3 regions of the Pseudoalteromonas sp. C8 genome follow, and region 1 is predicted to be linked to each of the others. Evidence: predicted binding sites of a transcription regulator. Region 1 holds the regulator's gene; each other region holds the start of a gene.
What was found. Region 1 encodes sigma-54, which starts transcription at its own class of promoters, with help from an activator protein. Its sites were predicted from a motif close to GTTGGCACGNNNNTNGNNT; they were not measured.
Positions count from the first base shown of each region.

Region 2: GQR39_RS16590 (TorF family putative porin) is a predicted target of sigma-54. The motif match lies at 3,365-3,383, and genes of this name have one in related genera.
Region 3: glnA (glutamate--ammonia ligase) is a predicted target of sigma-54. The motif match lies at 3,224-3,242, and genes of this name have one in related genera.

Region 1 covers NZ_WTKT01000001.1:325,701-331,356, forward strand. The annotation lists gene lptA (lipopolysaccharide transport periplasmic protein LptA) at 1-71, shown strand, start outside; gene lptB (LPS export ABC transporter ATP-binding protein) at 68-793, shown strand; gene GQR39_RS01500 (RNA polymerase factor sigma-54) at 863-2,362, shown strand; gene hpf (ribosome hibernation promoting factor) at 2,389-2,676, shown strand; gene ptsN (PTS IIA-like nitrogen regulatory protein PtsN) at 2,681-3,133, shown strand; gene rapZ (RNase adapter RapZ) at 3,152-3,997, shown strand; gene GQR39_RS01520 (HPr family phosphocarrier protein) at 4,040-4,312, shown strand; gene mgtE (magnesium transporter) at 4,443-5,656, shown strand, end outside.
Region 2 covers NZ_WTKT01000019.1:74,515-80,170, forward strand. The annotation lists gene GQR39_RS16575 (ABC transporter ATP-binding protein) at 1-451, opposite strand, end outside; gene GQR39_RS16580 (efflux RND transporter periplasmic adaptor subunit) at 451-1,617, opposite strand; gene GQR39_RS16585 (YIP1 family protein) at 1,674-2,387, opposite strand; gene GQR39_RS16590 (TorF family putative porin) at 2,580-3,266, opposite strand; gene GQR39_RS16595 (hypothetical protein) at 3,544-4,707, opposite strand; gene GQR39_RS16600 (helix-turn-helix transcriptional regulator) at 4,863-5,063, opposite strand; gene GQR39_RS16605 (hypothetical protein) at 5,072-5,491, opposite strand.
Region 3 covers NZ_WTKT01000011.1:37,657-43,312, forward strand. The annotation lists gene glnL (nitrogen regulation protein NR(II)) at 1-1,045, opposite strand, end outside; gene GQR39_RS12050 (DUF4124 domain-containing protein) at 1,128-1,649, opposite strand; gene glnA (glutamate--ammonia ligase) at 1,762-3,168, opposite strand; gene typA (translational GTPase TypA) at 3,676-5,499, shown strand.

The DNA of each region.
Region 1 (5,656 bases):
ACCGCGTTCACACAATTTTAGTGCCAATCGAGACTAAAAAAAGTAAAAAAAGCGACAAAGGTCAACCATGAGCACATTAAAAGCAGAGCTATTAGCAAAGAGCTATAAAGGCCGTGAAGTTGTAAAAAACGTCGGCCTTGAAGTCAAAGCTGGCAGTATTGTTGGCTTACTTGGCCCTAACGGCGCAGGTAAAACCACCACGTTTTATATGATAGTAGGACTTGTACCTAGCGACAAAGGTAAAATATCGATAGACGATAACGATATTACTCTTTTACCTATGCATAGTCGTGCTAGATTAGGCATTGGCTACTTACCGCAAGAGTCTTCAATATTCAGAAAGCTGACTGTTTATCAAAACTTAATGGCCATTTTAGAAACGCGCAAAGAGTTAAATAAACAAGCTAGAGAAGACACTCTCGATAAATTATTAGATGAATTTAGCATACAACACATTCGTGATAGCCAAGGTATGGCATTGTCAGGTGGCGAACGTCGTCGTGTTGAAATAGCACGTGCGCTGGCAGCAGATCCTAAATTTATATTACTGGATGAACCATTTGCAGGTGTTGACCCGATTTCGGTATTAGACATAAAGAAAATAATAGAACATCTTAAAAATCGTGGGATTGGTGTATTAATTACCGATCATAACGTAAGAGAAACCCTTGATGTTTGTGAAAAAGCCTACATTGTTTCTCATGGGGAGCTGATTGCATCAGGTACTCCAGAACACGTATTAAATGATAAAACAGTACGCGATGTTTACTTAGGCGAGCAATTTAGGCTGTAACATTTACGCCATGTCTTTAAGCATCTGCTAGTATTAATTATAACAACATAAAAGGATTGTTAGAGATACATGAGGCAATCACTACAGCTGCGCATGGGCCAGCAACTTACAATGACTCCACAGCTGCAACAAGCTATTCGTTTGTTGCAACTCAGTACATTGGATCTCCAGCAAGAAATACAAGAAGCTCTCGACAGCAACCCGCTATTAGAGGTTGAAGAAGCAGACTATTCAGAAGACGCTGCAGGTAAAAACGAGCAAAAAGCAGATACAGATGACATAACTGTTAGCGCATCTGCCGATGATGCTCCAAGCGAATACGAACAAGATAGTGGTGAAGCACTTGCAAAAGACACGCTAAGTGACGACATGGCTATGGATGTTAGTTGGGATGAGTACATGAGTGCCGCCCCAGCAGCATCATCGGGTCCGATGCCTGAAGACGAATCAATATACCAAGGCGCCTCTACTGAAACGCTCCATGAGTATTTAATGTGGCAGTTACAACTAACGCCATTTAGCCCTACAGACGAAGCTATTGCTATTGCGATTGTAGAAGCCGTCGATGATTCAGGTATTTTAACACTAAGCTGCGAAGAGATTTTAGAAAGCTTTAATCAAGAAAACGAAGATGATAACGAAGTCGAACTTGATGAAATTGAAGCTGTATTAAAACGCATCCAACTGTTTGATCCTGTTGGTATTGCTGCACGTAGTTTACAAGAGTGTTTGTGTATTCAGCTTAACCAGTTTGACAAAGAAACACCTTACATTAATGAAACAAAAATGATTTTAACCGAGCATATTGATTTATTAGCTGCTCGTGACTATCGTACATTAATGAAGAAAACTAAGCTCAAAGAAGAAGAGCTTAAAGAAGTAATGACATTAATACATACTCTTAGCCCTAAACCTGCAGATACTATTGTAAGAGAAGAATCTGAGTATGTTATTCCTGATGTGTCAGTTAAAAAAATTAAAGGCCGCTGGGTTGTTGAGTTAAACCCAGACAGCATGCCTAAAATTCGTGTTAATAGCCAATACGCGGCAATGTCTCGCACTGTAAAATCCAGTGGTGACAGCCAGTTTATTCGCTCGCATTTACAAGAAGCTAAATGGTTTATTAAAAGCTTAGAAAGTAGAAACGACACGCTATTAAAAGTAACAAATTGTATTGTTAAGCAACAACAAGGCTTTTTTGAACACGGTCCTGAAGCCATGAAACCAATGGTTTTAAATGATGTTGCTGAAATGGTAGAAATGCACGAATCAACAATTTCGCGCGTAACAACCCAAAAGTATATGCACACACCCCGTGGTATATTTGAGCTTAAATATTTTTTCTCAAGCCATGTAAGCACCGAAAACGGGGGTGAATGTTCATCTACAGCAATCCGTGCGCTTATCCGAAAATTAATCGCAGCAGAAAACTCAGCAAAACCATTGAGTGATAGCAAAATAGCGGATATATTGGCTGAGCAAGGAATTAAAGTAGCGAGACGTACAATCGCAAAATACCGCGAATCTCTGGCTATTCCACCGTCAAATCAACGTAAAAGTTTGATTTAAGACGCAAAAAAAAGAGGGTAATGCTTATGCAACTAAACTTAACTGGTCGTCACGTAGAATTAACCGATTCACTAAGAGACTATATTAATACCAAATTTGCGAAGCTAGAAAGACACTCTGATCATATTAATAATGTTCATGTCATTCTCGATGTAGAAAAATTAAATCAAAAAGCAGAAGCCACCATACACGTAAGCGGTGCTGAGTTATTTGCCTCTACAGAACATCAAGATATGTATGCCGCCATTGACTCGTTGATCGACAAGCTCGATCGACAAGTAATTAAACACAAAGAGAAGCTTGCTCGACACTAATATGATGAAATTAAGCTCACTTATATGCCAGGACTGCAGCAAAGCTGCGGTCCTTTTTAATAGCAAAAAAAGAATTTTAGAGTTCATTAGCGAACTTGCTCACGACAAACTTCCGTATTTACCGCAACAAGATATTCTTAATGCTTTAATGAGCAGAGAAAAATTGGGTAGTACAGGTATAGGGCGTGGCATTGCCATTCCTCATGGAAGAATGAGCGGTGCAGAAGAGCCTTTGGCTTTAGTACTCGTTAGCGAAACTCCAATAAATTTTGATGCAATCGATAATCGCCCTGTTGATATTTTCGTCGCACTCATCGTACCAGATGGCGATAACCAGCAGCACTTAAAGACTCTAGCAACCATTGCTGATAAACTAAACAACAAAGATTTTTGTAAACAGTTACGCAGTGCAAAATCAGATGCTGAGCTTTACCAAGTTATTGTCAATCAATCATAGTTTTATAAAGGGTGTTAAATGGAGTTAATTATCATAAGCGGCCGTTCTGGTTCTGGAAAGTCGGTTGCTTTACGCGTTGTAGAAGATTTAGGTTATTATTGCGTAGATAATATTCCAGTTAACTTGCTTCCTTCATTAGTTCGCAGTGTGTCTGATAGCTATGATAAAATTGCTGTTAGCATTGATGTGCGTAACATCCCTAAACAACAAGATGAATTTAACGATATTCTTGAATACTTGCCTGGCTTTGCAAAACCTACGTTATTTTATTTAGATAGCGACGATCAAACATTGATCAAACGTTTTTCTGAAACTCGTAGATTACACCCACTATCAATTGACTCGTTGCCTCTTGATTTAGCCATCAAAAAAGAAAAAGAATTACTTGATGTATTAATCACCCGCGCCGACTTTATGATAGATACAACTGATTTAAGCGTTCATCAACTTGCTGAATCTATTCGTGAAAAGATTTTAGGTAAAAAAGATAAGCAACTGATTGTCACGTTTGAATCGTTTGGTTTTAAATACGGTATACCAAAAGAAGCAGATTACGTATTTGATGCACGCTTTTTACCAAATCCACATTGGGAACCTGAATTAAAACCTTTAAATGGGTTAGATCAACCCGTTAAAGATTATTTGGCCAATCACAGCATAGTGCAAAAATTCACATGGCAAATTCAAACATTTGTACAAACGTGGTTACCGCACTTAGAGCGAAATAACCGCAGTTATTTAACCATTGCTATTGGGTGTACAGGCGGACAACATCGCTCTGTATATTTAGCGCAAACTATCGGTGAAAGTTTTGCAATGACACATCCCAATGTGAAAATTCGCCATCGCGAACAAGAAAAATAATATAGCTGAATAATCACCTGTTCAGCTTAGGTAGAGTAAGTTATGCATTGTGAAGACACTTTTTTAATAAAAAACAAATTAGGATTGCACGCCAGAGCAGCCACCGTACTTGCCCAATTAGCAGTGCAGTTTGATGCGACAATTACATTATTTCAAGATGACAAAGAAGCCGCAGGCGATAGCGTACTTGCACTAATGTTACTTGAAAGTAGCCAAGGCAAAGAAGTAAAAGTTGTATGTAAAGGCCCCGATTCTGAGCAAGCTTTACACGCTGTTGGAGAATTAATAGCACAACGTTTTAATGAACAAGAATAAACAGTTATAAAAATAATGCTCGCATTACTAATGCCCCAACTAAAACAGATATATAAAATAAATACGGTTAGTGACGCCAGTTAACTCACCTCTCCCCATAAAGTAATATAAAAATTTATAAAGGACGCCAATGCCTGAAGCTTTTGAACAAGATTACCCACTACAGCAACTAAAACAGGTGACTAAGTCACTCAATAGTGGTCAATTTGTTCAAGTTAGGCGCATGCTCGCAAAAACAGCTCCTTGTGATACCGCATTATTATTAGAATCATCACCACATAAAATTCGCCGACTCCTTTGGCAGTTGGTTGATCCTGATGTGCAAGGCGATGTTCTTGAAGAACTCTCAGAAGATGTTCGTTTAGGCATTATTGCCCAAATGGAACCTAAGCACATTGCAGCCGCAACAGAAGATATGGGCCACGATGACTTAGGTGAAGTATTACGTAGTCTGCCGGACACCGTTTATAAAGACGTTGTTAGCGCGATGGACATTCAAGACCGTGAACGTGCAACACAAGCACTTTCGTATCAAGAGCGTTCTGCTGGCGCGCTAATGAACACCGATACGGTGACCATTCGCCCTGATGTTACGCTCGATGTTGTACTTAGATATATTAGGCTACGTGGCGAGTTACCAGAAGGTACCGATGACTTGTACGTTGTTGATAAGCATAACTGCTTTATAGGCGCTTTATCGCTGAGTACATTATTAACTAACCCGCCAGAAAAAATTGTTCGCGATTTAATGGATGAAGATTGTGAATCCATTCCAATCTCTATGGATGAAAGTGAAGTCGCGCAATTATTTGAACGTCATAATTGGATATCGGCCCCCGTAGTCGATGATAACGATCAGCTCCTTGGCCGTGTCACTATCGATGACATCGTTGACGTAATCCGAGAAGATGCTGAGCATAGTTTATTGGGCTTAGCCGGTCTTGATGATGAAGAAGATACCTTTGCGCCAGTACTAAAAAGCTCTAAAAAACGCTCAGTTTGGTTAGGTGTCAACTTACTAACTGCACTTGCAGCTGCTTTTGTAGCTAGCTTTTTTGAAGGCACTTTAGATGTTTTACCTATTTTAGCTGTACTTAACGGTATTGTCCCTTCTATGGGCGGTGTTGCAGGTAGCCAATCATTAACGCTTGTTATTCGTGGTATTGCGGTAGGCCATATAAATCAAACTAACCAACGCTTTTTAATGATGAAAGAGCTTGCTATTGGCGCGTTAAACGGTGTTTTGTGGTCGTTGTTAATAGCAGGTGTTATTGCCCTATGGCAATGGGACTTTATGCTTGGTGGCGTACTCGCCTTCGCTATGTTTATGAACTTAGTGGTGGC
Region 2 (5,656 bases), on a different contig from region 1:
GACGTTGCCCGCCCGATAGCTGGCTAGATAAATGATTAACTTTATCACCGAGACCTACCCGCTTTAGTGCTTCTAGAGCTTGTTGCTTGCGTTGTTTACTAGGAATAAAGCGATATACTAAAGGCTGCATTACATTTTCTAGTGCGGTTGCACGTGGTATTAAATTAAAGCTTTGAAATATAAACCCGACACTTTCATTACGCTGATGAGCAAGCTCTGTCTCGGTCATACTTTTTACTAGTTTATCTTTTAAGTAGTATTCGCCACTGCTGGGTGTATCTAAACAGCCTAGTAAGTTCATTAAGGTCGACTTGCCTGAACCAGAAGGTCCTATAATCGCCACGTATTCGTTTTGCATTATATGTACGTTTACATCATCAAGTGCCTTAAATACCTCTGAGCCCATTTTGTATTGTTTATTAATATGCTCTAGCTTGATTACCGCAGACATTAGGCTTCTTCCTTGTCTGCATCTGATTTAAGTTTTACCACATCACCTTCAGTCAGAAGACTTACTGGGCGCGCAGGGCCAATAACTATTTTGTCGCCCTCATTTAAGCCGTCAGTAATTGCTTGCTCTATATCAGATGATATTCCAACAGTTACGGCAATTTTGCTAACTGTGTTGTCAATATTTAGTCGCCATACAAATGTTTTATCTTCCTCTTTTTGGATTGCTTCTATTGGAAGTTTTAAACCGTTTTCGGCAATGCTTGTTGCGATCTCTGCTCTACAACTCATTCCTGCATATAGCTGGCGCTCAGTAGTATCGAGTAATACTTTTACTTTAAATGATAAACCTTGAGAGCCGGCTTGGTTTTTAGCTGAAGTACCAATATTGATTACTGTGCCGCTAAATGGTTTATTAGGGTATGCGGCCGCATAAATATTCGCTTTTTGGTTAAGCTTAATACTCGCAATGTCGGTTTCATCAACACGCAGCTCGGCTAAAATAGCGCTAGGATCGGCTACTAACATCAAATCAGAACCAATAATATTAGTAGTACCGGCTATAACGGTTTCACCTTCTTTAATATTTACAGATGCAAGCAAGCCGCTCATTGGCGCTCTAAATACACTTTTACTTAAGCGATCTTGCGCAATTTGTAGTGACGCTTGTGCTTGGTTGTACGACTCTATTCGTGATTCAATATCGATTTTAGCTAGATCGCGTGCGCTTTCAATATTCTCGTAGCTCTCTTGATTACCTAAACCGACATCATATAAGTCTTTTTGTCTTTTAAGTTGGCGCTCTAGGTTAGCAAGGCGTGTTCTACTATGTTTAATTTCAATTTCTGTGGCGCGAAGGATTGCTTTACTACGGGTAACTTCAGATTCAAAAGCGGTTGTATCAAGGCGCATTAACATGTCACCTTGTTTAACTCCTTGGCCTTCTTGAACAAATATTTTATCTACTCGGCCTGTCACTTCAGAGCGTAATTGCACTTGTGTATTAAAAACTAAATTACCTGAAGCCATTATTGAGTCAGCAATGTCGCCAAGCTCTACTTGAGCAATATTTACTTCGGCTTGTTTTTCATCGCCAGAGATTTGCTTTGACACAATTAGGGCTATAAATGCGCCTACAGCGAGTGTGATGATTATTGCTTTTTTCATTTTTATCTATCCGTGAATTAAGTAATACGGAGGCAATACATACCCCCATCTAGTGGTTACATTGCTGCAATGACTGCCCAAATACCAAAAATAATGATTGAAGGAAGTGCAGAGAATAGGAGTGCTTTGTTAGTTGAAAAATTAGTCCAGCATTTTAAGCCGATCATTCCCAGCGCAATGCTCCAAAAGCTAAATAAATTTATTGATTCTAATAAGCTATAAAAAGGATGGCCAATTTCAAGTCCTATTATTAATTGGTTAATAGATGCGTAGCTAAATACGGCTTGTTGAGATATTTGATCTGTACTTGCACTTAGTACAAGAGCAATTGTGCCTAGGCTTGAAATAACAACTGGCATCATTGTCCAGGTAGAGAATCCATACCAAGCTCCGTAGCTATGTTCTGATTCAGGATCTTGTTTAGCCACAAGCATATAATAAAGTGCCATGAGTGCATTCATGATAGCCAGCGCAATTACGCCGCCAAACAGAGCAAACCAAATTTGGTTTTCTGCATTTAGCTCTATACTTTGACGAATTGCTTTTTGCTCGCCAATTGTTGCATCTATACTTGATGCTGCTACTTGCTCATTAATCAAAAACTGCATATCAACACTAGAGTAAAAAATATAAACACTAGCGATACTAGCAAGGGTAATACATATAAATGCTAACCATGACCAACCTTTGGCGTGTTCAACACCATTGAAAGCTTTACTAGGATTTATATAAATATCGAGTAGGGCGCTAAACGCGTTAGGTGATTTCATTATTATTCCTTTATACCTATTTTATGGCTAGGCAGTTATAAATGCCCAGTGACTAAGTAATAGAATAAAGGAAAAAGTATGTATTGTTTTTATTCAATTGTAACGGTTTGTTAACAGATGTGAGGGGGCTTGTTCAAAAACGAGAAAAGGGCCAAAAGGCCCTTCGTGTTGCAGCAAGTAACACATTCTTTCTTATAAATTAAAGTCTACAGAATAAGCAACGTAAGCTTTAATATCTGAATCATCCATATCTGTATCAGACAAACCAAAAGTAAAACCGTCTTTCGAAATTGATACACCGTAATCTAAGATATTATCATCGCCAATAAAGTCACCAGAGTAATGGCCTAAGTGAAGTGCCATTTCAGTGCCGTTACTGCCAACAGCAAAACCGTAATCAGCTGTTAGGTAAAGTGAATCACCAAAGTCTGTACCATCACCACTTGCAGCTGATGTTGCAAGTACTGAAGCACCAAATGTAAAGCCTTCAACACTGATGCTACCGTAAATTTCAGAGAAATCTGCGTCAGCCTCAGAAGCGGCATCTGGGTAAGCGTAATAAATATAGCCAACATCGTAGCTAACGCTTTCGTTAATGTCGCCACCAAAGCCTGCGTATAAATCAAGCTCATAGGTCATTTCATCTGCCCACGATGCATTTGAAGCCCAAGTACCTGCATAAAAGCCCGATTCATTGGCGTAATCAATACCGCCTGAAATAGCTGCATCGCCCCCAGTTTGCTCTTGACCACGCCATAAGTAGTTTGATGTTGCCGCTGCGTTTGCTGTTACTTCAGCATGTACGGCTGTTGACGTTAAAGATGTTGCGCCCATTAATGCTATAGCACTTATAGCGATGGTTTTTTTTAGTTTTAGCATGTCCATTTCCCGTTATATGATTTTTGCTCGCCAAGGTTTTTATTATGTATTCGGAACCTTTAGGCTGACGGCTTTTTATTGTTTAACTAACGGGATAATTGCACTGTATGTGCCAGCTTCATTATTTTTTATTAAAAATTATTTTTTATTTATTAAAAACATGAGCTTGAATTTTATGAATAGGATGGGGATATAACATGAAGGAAGATGTTGCGCACATTGCTGGTGCATAAATTAACCTAGCCGCACCATAAAAGTACGGCTAAATTAGAAGATTTTAACCGAATATAGTGCGCATAAGGCTAATTGTTTCGTTTACGCTGCGACCTTTTTGTACTTCACTCACAATTGAATCACGTTTACTGCGAATGTGTTCAGGAATATCGTCAGCAGCAAGAGCACGGTCTACTAATATTTCTGCAGACTCTTTACCTCTACGCTGAGTTTTACCTGTTGTAGTTGTAGTACGTTTAGGCTTGGTTAGCAGTTTAATGTAGTTAGAGTTATCTGGTGTTTTAGCATCAGCGTAGTGAAAGAAACATGGAATTAATGCTTTAATAGCAACCAATTGTTCTTCTAACTCGTTACTAGGTTTAGCCATTTTATACCATGACATAGCTTGAATACCTTTTACGATATCTTGCCAGTAACGCTCAAAATCACTATTTTTAAGTTTAGAAACACCAAGGGCACCACATAATGCATCTAATCGATTATTTGTAATCGGAGTAAATAAATCAGGGCGACGCATTGCAAGCAGTCGTGTTGCAGGCGCAAGTGTTGGTTTTTCGTTGTTGTCGGTGAATATTTTTGAATAAGCAGCAACAAATTGTTGATATTCGTATTGAGTAATATCACCTTCAAGTGGAATATTTACTAGTGCATCGTCAAAAGCACCTGGTAAATCACCAAGCATTTGATGGAAGCTCTTTGCACTCTTTGTAGATGCAAACCATTCAACGTCAAAGTTGTATGTGCTTGGATCAAGTGATGCCATGTGCTTACCGCTAAACGCAAGTAAATCTTCAGGAATCATATCTTTAAGAGACTGTTCACGAATGCTTTTGATGTAGTCTACCAAACGAAGCTGTTCATCAAGTGCAATAACGTCTTTGTGTTGTTCTACAAATACACTTACAACAGGCCACGGAGCAATACGTAAAGTTTTAACCTGTAAAAAGCTGATAGCTGAAATAAGCTGATCGTGTAGCTTCTTAAGTACTGGTAACTGCTGTGGCTCTAGCAAATCGTAGTTCATACGATCTCTGCTTGCACTTAGCAATTCGTAACACCAAGGTAAAAAATCATCAGGGTGGTTTTCTACTTTCACGGCCATAAGGTTAAGGCTTAACTCTGAAGATTGCTTCAGAATGTTCTGATAGATTTGATTTTCTTGTTCGCCTAGCGTCATTTTTGACGGTGAAATTAGCAGTTTTTTCATGCCTTGTAGAATCTCCGGTTTAGATATATATTTTTTTGCTGGTCTATTTTAGCGCAATTACGCTAATAACAACAGCGCTGTCCTCCATACGTTGTAATTGAAGTGACTAAATCGGTATTTTTGCTAATAAAATGAGACTAATGCTTTAACATGTATCAATCATTTTCATCCAGTACAAAGAGACTTTCAACTGAGGTATTAAAATGCTTTGCTATTTTTAGAGCAATTATTACCGAAGGGGTAAATCGTGCCGTTTCTACTGTACTAATAGTCTTACGTGAAACCGCAATTAGATCAGCCAAGTCTTGTTGCGAAAGGCCTGCTTCTTTGCGGTATTTTGCAATTTTATTTTGCACTTTTGCTCCTAATCTTTGCTTTGCCAAAGAATTGATACGCCGTATATTAAACTCATTACAGCAAGGTAAAATGTAGCCATCATGCTGTGAGATACTTCTAAAGCAAGAGTATCGGAGAGTAAGTACACGCCACCCATACTAAAAAGTAAGCCAAGCACAACATGTTTATAGGCAATAGTGTCGATGGTATTTAAATATTCATCTTTATATGTAAGGTGGTATTTCATTCTCCATGTAAACCCGCCTCTGATCACAAACATAAAGAATGAACCTAAAAAAGCAGCAGTTCCTAAAAACAATAGTGGGGCTGATGTTTGATTAAGCATTGAGTAAACACTAATGATTAATAAAGTAATACCCATGAATAATGAAAACCATGCATTTTGACCCATAAATTTTTCTTCACTTTTAATATCGTAATTAGACATAGCTCATTTCCTTTTAAAATTTTTACAATATGTAACCTGTAGGTATCAATGCAACCTTAAGGTTTCATTGGGTCAATATTTATTTGTAACCTAAAGGTATCAAAATGTTTCAGGGCTGATTCAGGATAAGAATGTAATATCTAATAAAAAGCTTTTTTATCAGAA
Region 3 (5,656 bases), on a different contig from region 1:
TAAATTCAGTATGTCCAGGCCAGCTATCACATTCTATATAGCCATCATGTTGATCTATCAGTGTTTGCGCTATTGAGAGTCCTAACCCAGAGCCACCTTCTTTATTGGTGATCATAGGGTAGAACAGTGTTTCGCGTACACTGGGATCAATACCTGGTCCGTTATCAGATATTTGGATCAACAAGGCTTTTTTAGGTGCTTTACCTGGGCGACGATGCTGATGATTAATGCGGGTTTTTATTGTTATTTCACCGCCATCTACAAGCGCCTGTTGGGCATTTCGAACAATGTTTAATACCACTTGCTGAATTTTGCCTTGATCAATGTATACATCAGGAATACTTGGGTCGTAATCTTTAACTAAGCTAATGTTAGAACAATTATCTAACGTACTTAGCCTTGCAACTGATTCAAGTGATTGATGTATATTGCCATACGATTTTTGCGGAAGTTGATTGGGTCCCAAAAGCCTATCTACTAGTTCGCGTAATCGGTCGGCTTGCTCAATGATGAGCTCAGCACATTGATCTCTTTCTTGTTGATCAACCTCATACTGCAATAACTGCGCCGCTCCGCGAATTCCACCTAAAGGATTTTTAATTTCGTGAGCTAAGCCTCTAATTAGGTTTCGGGCAGCTTGATATTGATGCATTTGATTAGACGCTTGGTCGTGCTTAATTTCGTCATCGGTTTGGCGCCACTCAAATAAAATATAAAGCGAGCCATTAAACTTAATTTGTCGTGTACTTACGGCTACTTTTGCATGGCGAGAATCGCTAAAAACCACGTCAGCTCTGTGCTGCTGGCAATCTACGCCTTCAACTAATGAGTATTGTTCTATACGCTGTAAATCGATTGAATGGTAGTTAAAAAGGCTATCAAACGGTTGTTCTAACAAGCGCTTATTACCAAGGCCAAGCAGCTCGCTGGTACTAGTATTGGCATATACAACGGTAAAGTTTTTATCAAGTAACATGATAGCGGTTGTTTGATTTTGCCAAATGGCATCGAGTAGCTCAGGGCTAAAGTTTTTATTATTAATCATAGCTGCACCATTTTAGTGCGTGGATGTTTGCAAGCAAGTTATATGGTTAAATACACTGCTGCACGTTTAGTAATACCCCAATTTAGTTACCTAGGTTTAGCCCTTTTCGGTGCATAAAAAATATGCAGGGTTCGCTTGTAGCAATAACTTGGTTTTTACTATTAAAAAGCTTTAATTGTAGTGTGTGCTGACCACGTTCTACATCTCTAATTGCAAAGGTTGAGCTGTCACTGGCTGGGCCGTGTGCTTTACCATCAATAAAAAGTTGTATAGTAAAACCAGTTTCAAAGCGTGGTTTTATTCGGCTAGTTACATAAACAGTGCCGGTATTTTCACGAATAGTCTGGTTATGATCAGGTGAGGAAATAGCAATACTAAAGGCCGCTTGTTGAGGCTGAGGTTGCTCGTCGAAAATGTCAGTATTTGTTGCAGGCATATTAAGATCTTGGCTGGTGAGCTTTACTTCTTGAGCCCCTTTATGAGGGGTGTCTGAGAACACTAATACGCCATTTTTATCTTTCCAAGCGTATATTTTTGTTTCACCGGCATAACCATAATTACTTAATCCTAAAGTAATTAATAGTAATAAAATCTTGTTATTCACTCTGCAGCCCTGCATTTTTATCGGTAACTTAACTTTAGTGGAGATTGACTAATTTTACCATTAAAAAAGCCCGCAAAGCGGGCTTGAGAACACACATATTTTTACAGCTTAATTAACAGCTGTAGTACATTTCAAACTCAACTGGGTGAGTTGTCATGTTAAGCTTTTCAACTTCTTTAGACTTAAGTTCGATGTAAGCATCGATTAAGTCATCAGTGAATACGCCACCTTGAGTTAAGAATTCACGGTCTGCGCTAAGTGCAGATAGTGCTTCGTCAAGTGATGCTGCAACAGTTGGAATTTCTGCTGCTTCTTCAGCTGGTAAGTCGTATAAATCTTTATCCATAGCATCGCCAGGGTGGATCTTGTTTTTGATACCATCAAGGCCAGCCATAAGCATTGCTGAGAAAGCAAGGTATGGGTTAGCAGTTGGATCTGGGAAGCGTACTTCAATACGACGACCTTTTTCAGATGGAACCACTGGGATACGGATTGATGCAGAACGGTTACGTGCAGAGTATGCAAGCATAACTGGTGCTTCAAAACCTGGTACTAAACGTTTGTACGAGTTAGTAGACGCATTTGCGAAAGCGTTAATTGCTTTAGCATGCTTGATGATGCCGCCAATGTAGTAAAGTGCATCTTCAGAAAGACCGCCGTACTTATCGCCAGCAAAAAGGTTAACACCGTCTTTAGCTAAAGACTGGTGACAATGCATACCAGAACCGTTATCACCAACAACTGGCTTAGGCATAAACGTTGCTGTTTTACCGTATAAGTGAGCCATGTTATGGATAACATATTTCATTTCTTGAATTTCATCCGCTTTTAATACCATTGTATTAAAGCGAGTAGCGATTTCGTTTTGACCTGCTGTTGCTACTTCGTGGTGATGTGCTTCTACTACTTGGCCCATTTCTTCTAGAACTAGACACGTAGCTGAACGCCAATCTTGGAAGTCATCAACTGGAGCAACTGGGAAGTAACCGCCTTTAACACCTGGACGGTGACCAGTGTTGCCATCTGCATATTCTTTATCTGAGTTCCAAGCAGCTTGCTTAGAATCAATTTTGTACATAGAACCAGACATATCTGATTTGTATTTAACATCGTCAAATACGAAAAATTCTGGCTCAGGGCCAAATAAAACAGTGTCTGCAATGCCTGTAGAACGCATGTAATCTTCAGCACGCTTAGCAACAGAACGCGGGTCGCGCTCATAGCCTTGTAGTGTAGAAGGCTCTACTACGTCACAACGTAAAATTAATGTCGCTTCTTCAGTGAAAGGGTCTAGTTTGATTGACTCAGGAACTGGCATTAATACCATGTCTGATTCGTTTATGCCTTTCCAGCCTGCAATTGAAGAACCGTCGAACATTTTACCGTCTTCGAAAAAATCTTCATCAACTTGGTGATGAGGAATCGATACATGTTGCTCTTTACCCTTAGTGTCAGTAAAGCGTAAATCAATGAACTTGACGTCATTTTCTTTAATAAAATCTAAAACCGATTGTGACATGTGTCCTCCAACTATTGGGTTTTGTTATTGCTGCATAATTGCTTTGGTATTTACTAAGCTGATTTTGTGCCATTATTGTAACTGGCTGTTTATAAATTAAAAAAATATCATTGCATCAAAATGGAATATATTTACGCACCATATTGGTGCGTAAATATTCCATTTTAGTGCAAAATTTACAGAGCGTAATTTGTTGTTAATTTAATCAGCTGAAATTAGCATAACCTAAATGTAAAAGAGTAACAAAAAGATCGGAAAAATAGCCAAAAAGACTGTTTTTCAAAAAAATATTGAAATTTAATTCATATAATTGTCATATATAAAACAGATACTTAGTAAAAGTATTGAGAAAGTTTTAAAATATGTATTGGATAAACTTTCATCCATGTCATTAATGAGGGATAATATGCGCCCTTTTAAATCCTATGCTGGGACATCTCGCGAAAGCGTGGATGAGTGCGTAGATCTTGCAGGATCATTGAGAATTTAATTTCTCTGAGTAAATATATGAGCATCGAAAAGTTAAGAAATATAGCGATTATCGCGCACGTTGACCACGGTAAAACAACTCTGGTTGACAAACTACTTGAGCAATCAGGTACATTAGAAACACGCGGCGGTAACGAAGAGCGCGTGATGGACTCAAACGACATTGAGAAAGAACGTGGTATTACCATTTTGGCTAAAAACACAGCCATCTCTTGGAACGACTACCATATCAATATCGTAGATACTCCGGGACACGCCGATTTCGGTGGTGAAGTTGAACGCGTACTTTCGATGGCTGACTCAGTATTATTACTTGTTGATGCTCAAGAAGGTCCAATGCCACAAACGCGTTTCGTTACGCAAAAGGCATTCGCGCAAGGCTTAAAGCCAATCGTAGTTATCAATAAAATTGATAAGCCAGGTTCACGTCCTGATTGGGTTATGGATCAAATCTTTGATTTATTCGACAACCTTGGCGCAACTGACGAACAGTTAGACTTTAAAGTAATCTACGCTTCAGCTATCAACGGCTGGGCAACACTAGATTTAGACGAGCCATCAGACAACATGGAACCTATGTTCAAGATGATCGTTGACGAAGTATCACCACCGGATGCAGATCCTGAAGGTGACTTCCAAATGCAAATTTCTCAACTAGATTACAACTCTTATGTTGGTGTAGTTGGTATTGGTCGTATTAAACGTGGTTCTGTTGCTCCTAACCAACAAGTTACTATTATCAGTGCAGATGGCACTACACGTAATGGTAAAATTGGCGCAGTACAAAGCTACTTAGGTCTTGAACGTATCGAAACTGATAGAGCTTACGCTGGTAACATCGTAACTGTAACAGGTATTGGTGAGCTTAAGATTTCTGATACAGTTTGTTTCCCAGGAAACGTTGAAGCATTACCACCACTAAGTGTTGATGAGCCAACTGTAACAATGACATTCTCTGTAAATAACTCACCTTTCTGTGGTAAAGAAGGTAAGTTTGTAACGTCACGTAATATCCGTGAACGTTTAGACAAAGAATTAGTACACAACGTAGCACTTCGCGTTGAAGATACTGGTAGCCCAGATAGCTTCCGTGTTTCTGGTCGTGGTGAATTACACCTAGGTATCTTAATCGAGAACATGCGTCGTGAAGGTTACGAGCTTTCAGTTTCTCGTCCAGAAGTTATCTTACGTACTGTAGATGGCGTTCTAGAAGAACCGTTTGAAACAGTTACTATTGACTGTCAAGACGAGCATCAGGGTTCTGTTATGGAACAAGTTGGCCTACGTAAAGGTGAGCTTACTAACATGACTCCAGATGGCAAAGGCCGTATGCGTTTAGATTTCATGATCCCTAGCCGTGGTTTAATTGGTTTCCAAACTGATTTCATGACGCTTACTTCGGGTTCTGGTCTTATGTACCATACGTTCGATCATTACGGTCCTCACAAAGGTGGCGACATCGGTGTTCGTAAGAACGGCGTAATGATTGCAAATGCAACTGGTAAAGCACTTACTAACGCATTATTCAACTTACAAGAACGCGGCCGTTTATTCATCGGTCACGGTGTTGAAGTATACGAAGGTATGGTTATCGGTATTCATAACCGTGATAACGACCTTACAGTTAACGCCCTTAAAGGCAAGCAGTTAACTAACGTACGTGCATCTGGTACTGATGAAGCGCAAACGCTTTCTCCACACCTTAACTACTCACTTGAGCAAGCGCTTGAGTTCATCGATGATGACGAGCTAGTTGAAGTAACTCCACTAAACATTCGTATTCGTAAGCGTTACCTTACAGAAAACGAACGTAAACGTGCAGGTCGTGGACCTAAGTCATAATCTATTAATTTAGAATAATGATTTTAAAAGCCGCTGTATTGAAAAATACAGCGGCTTTTTTGTGTTTGGAAACAAGAGCTGTAGGCTATAAGTCGTCAGCTGACAGTATTTAGCTTAAAATTATATAGCTACCGTTTTGTTATGAAATTTCCATAAT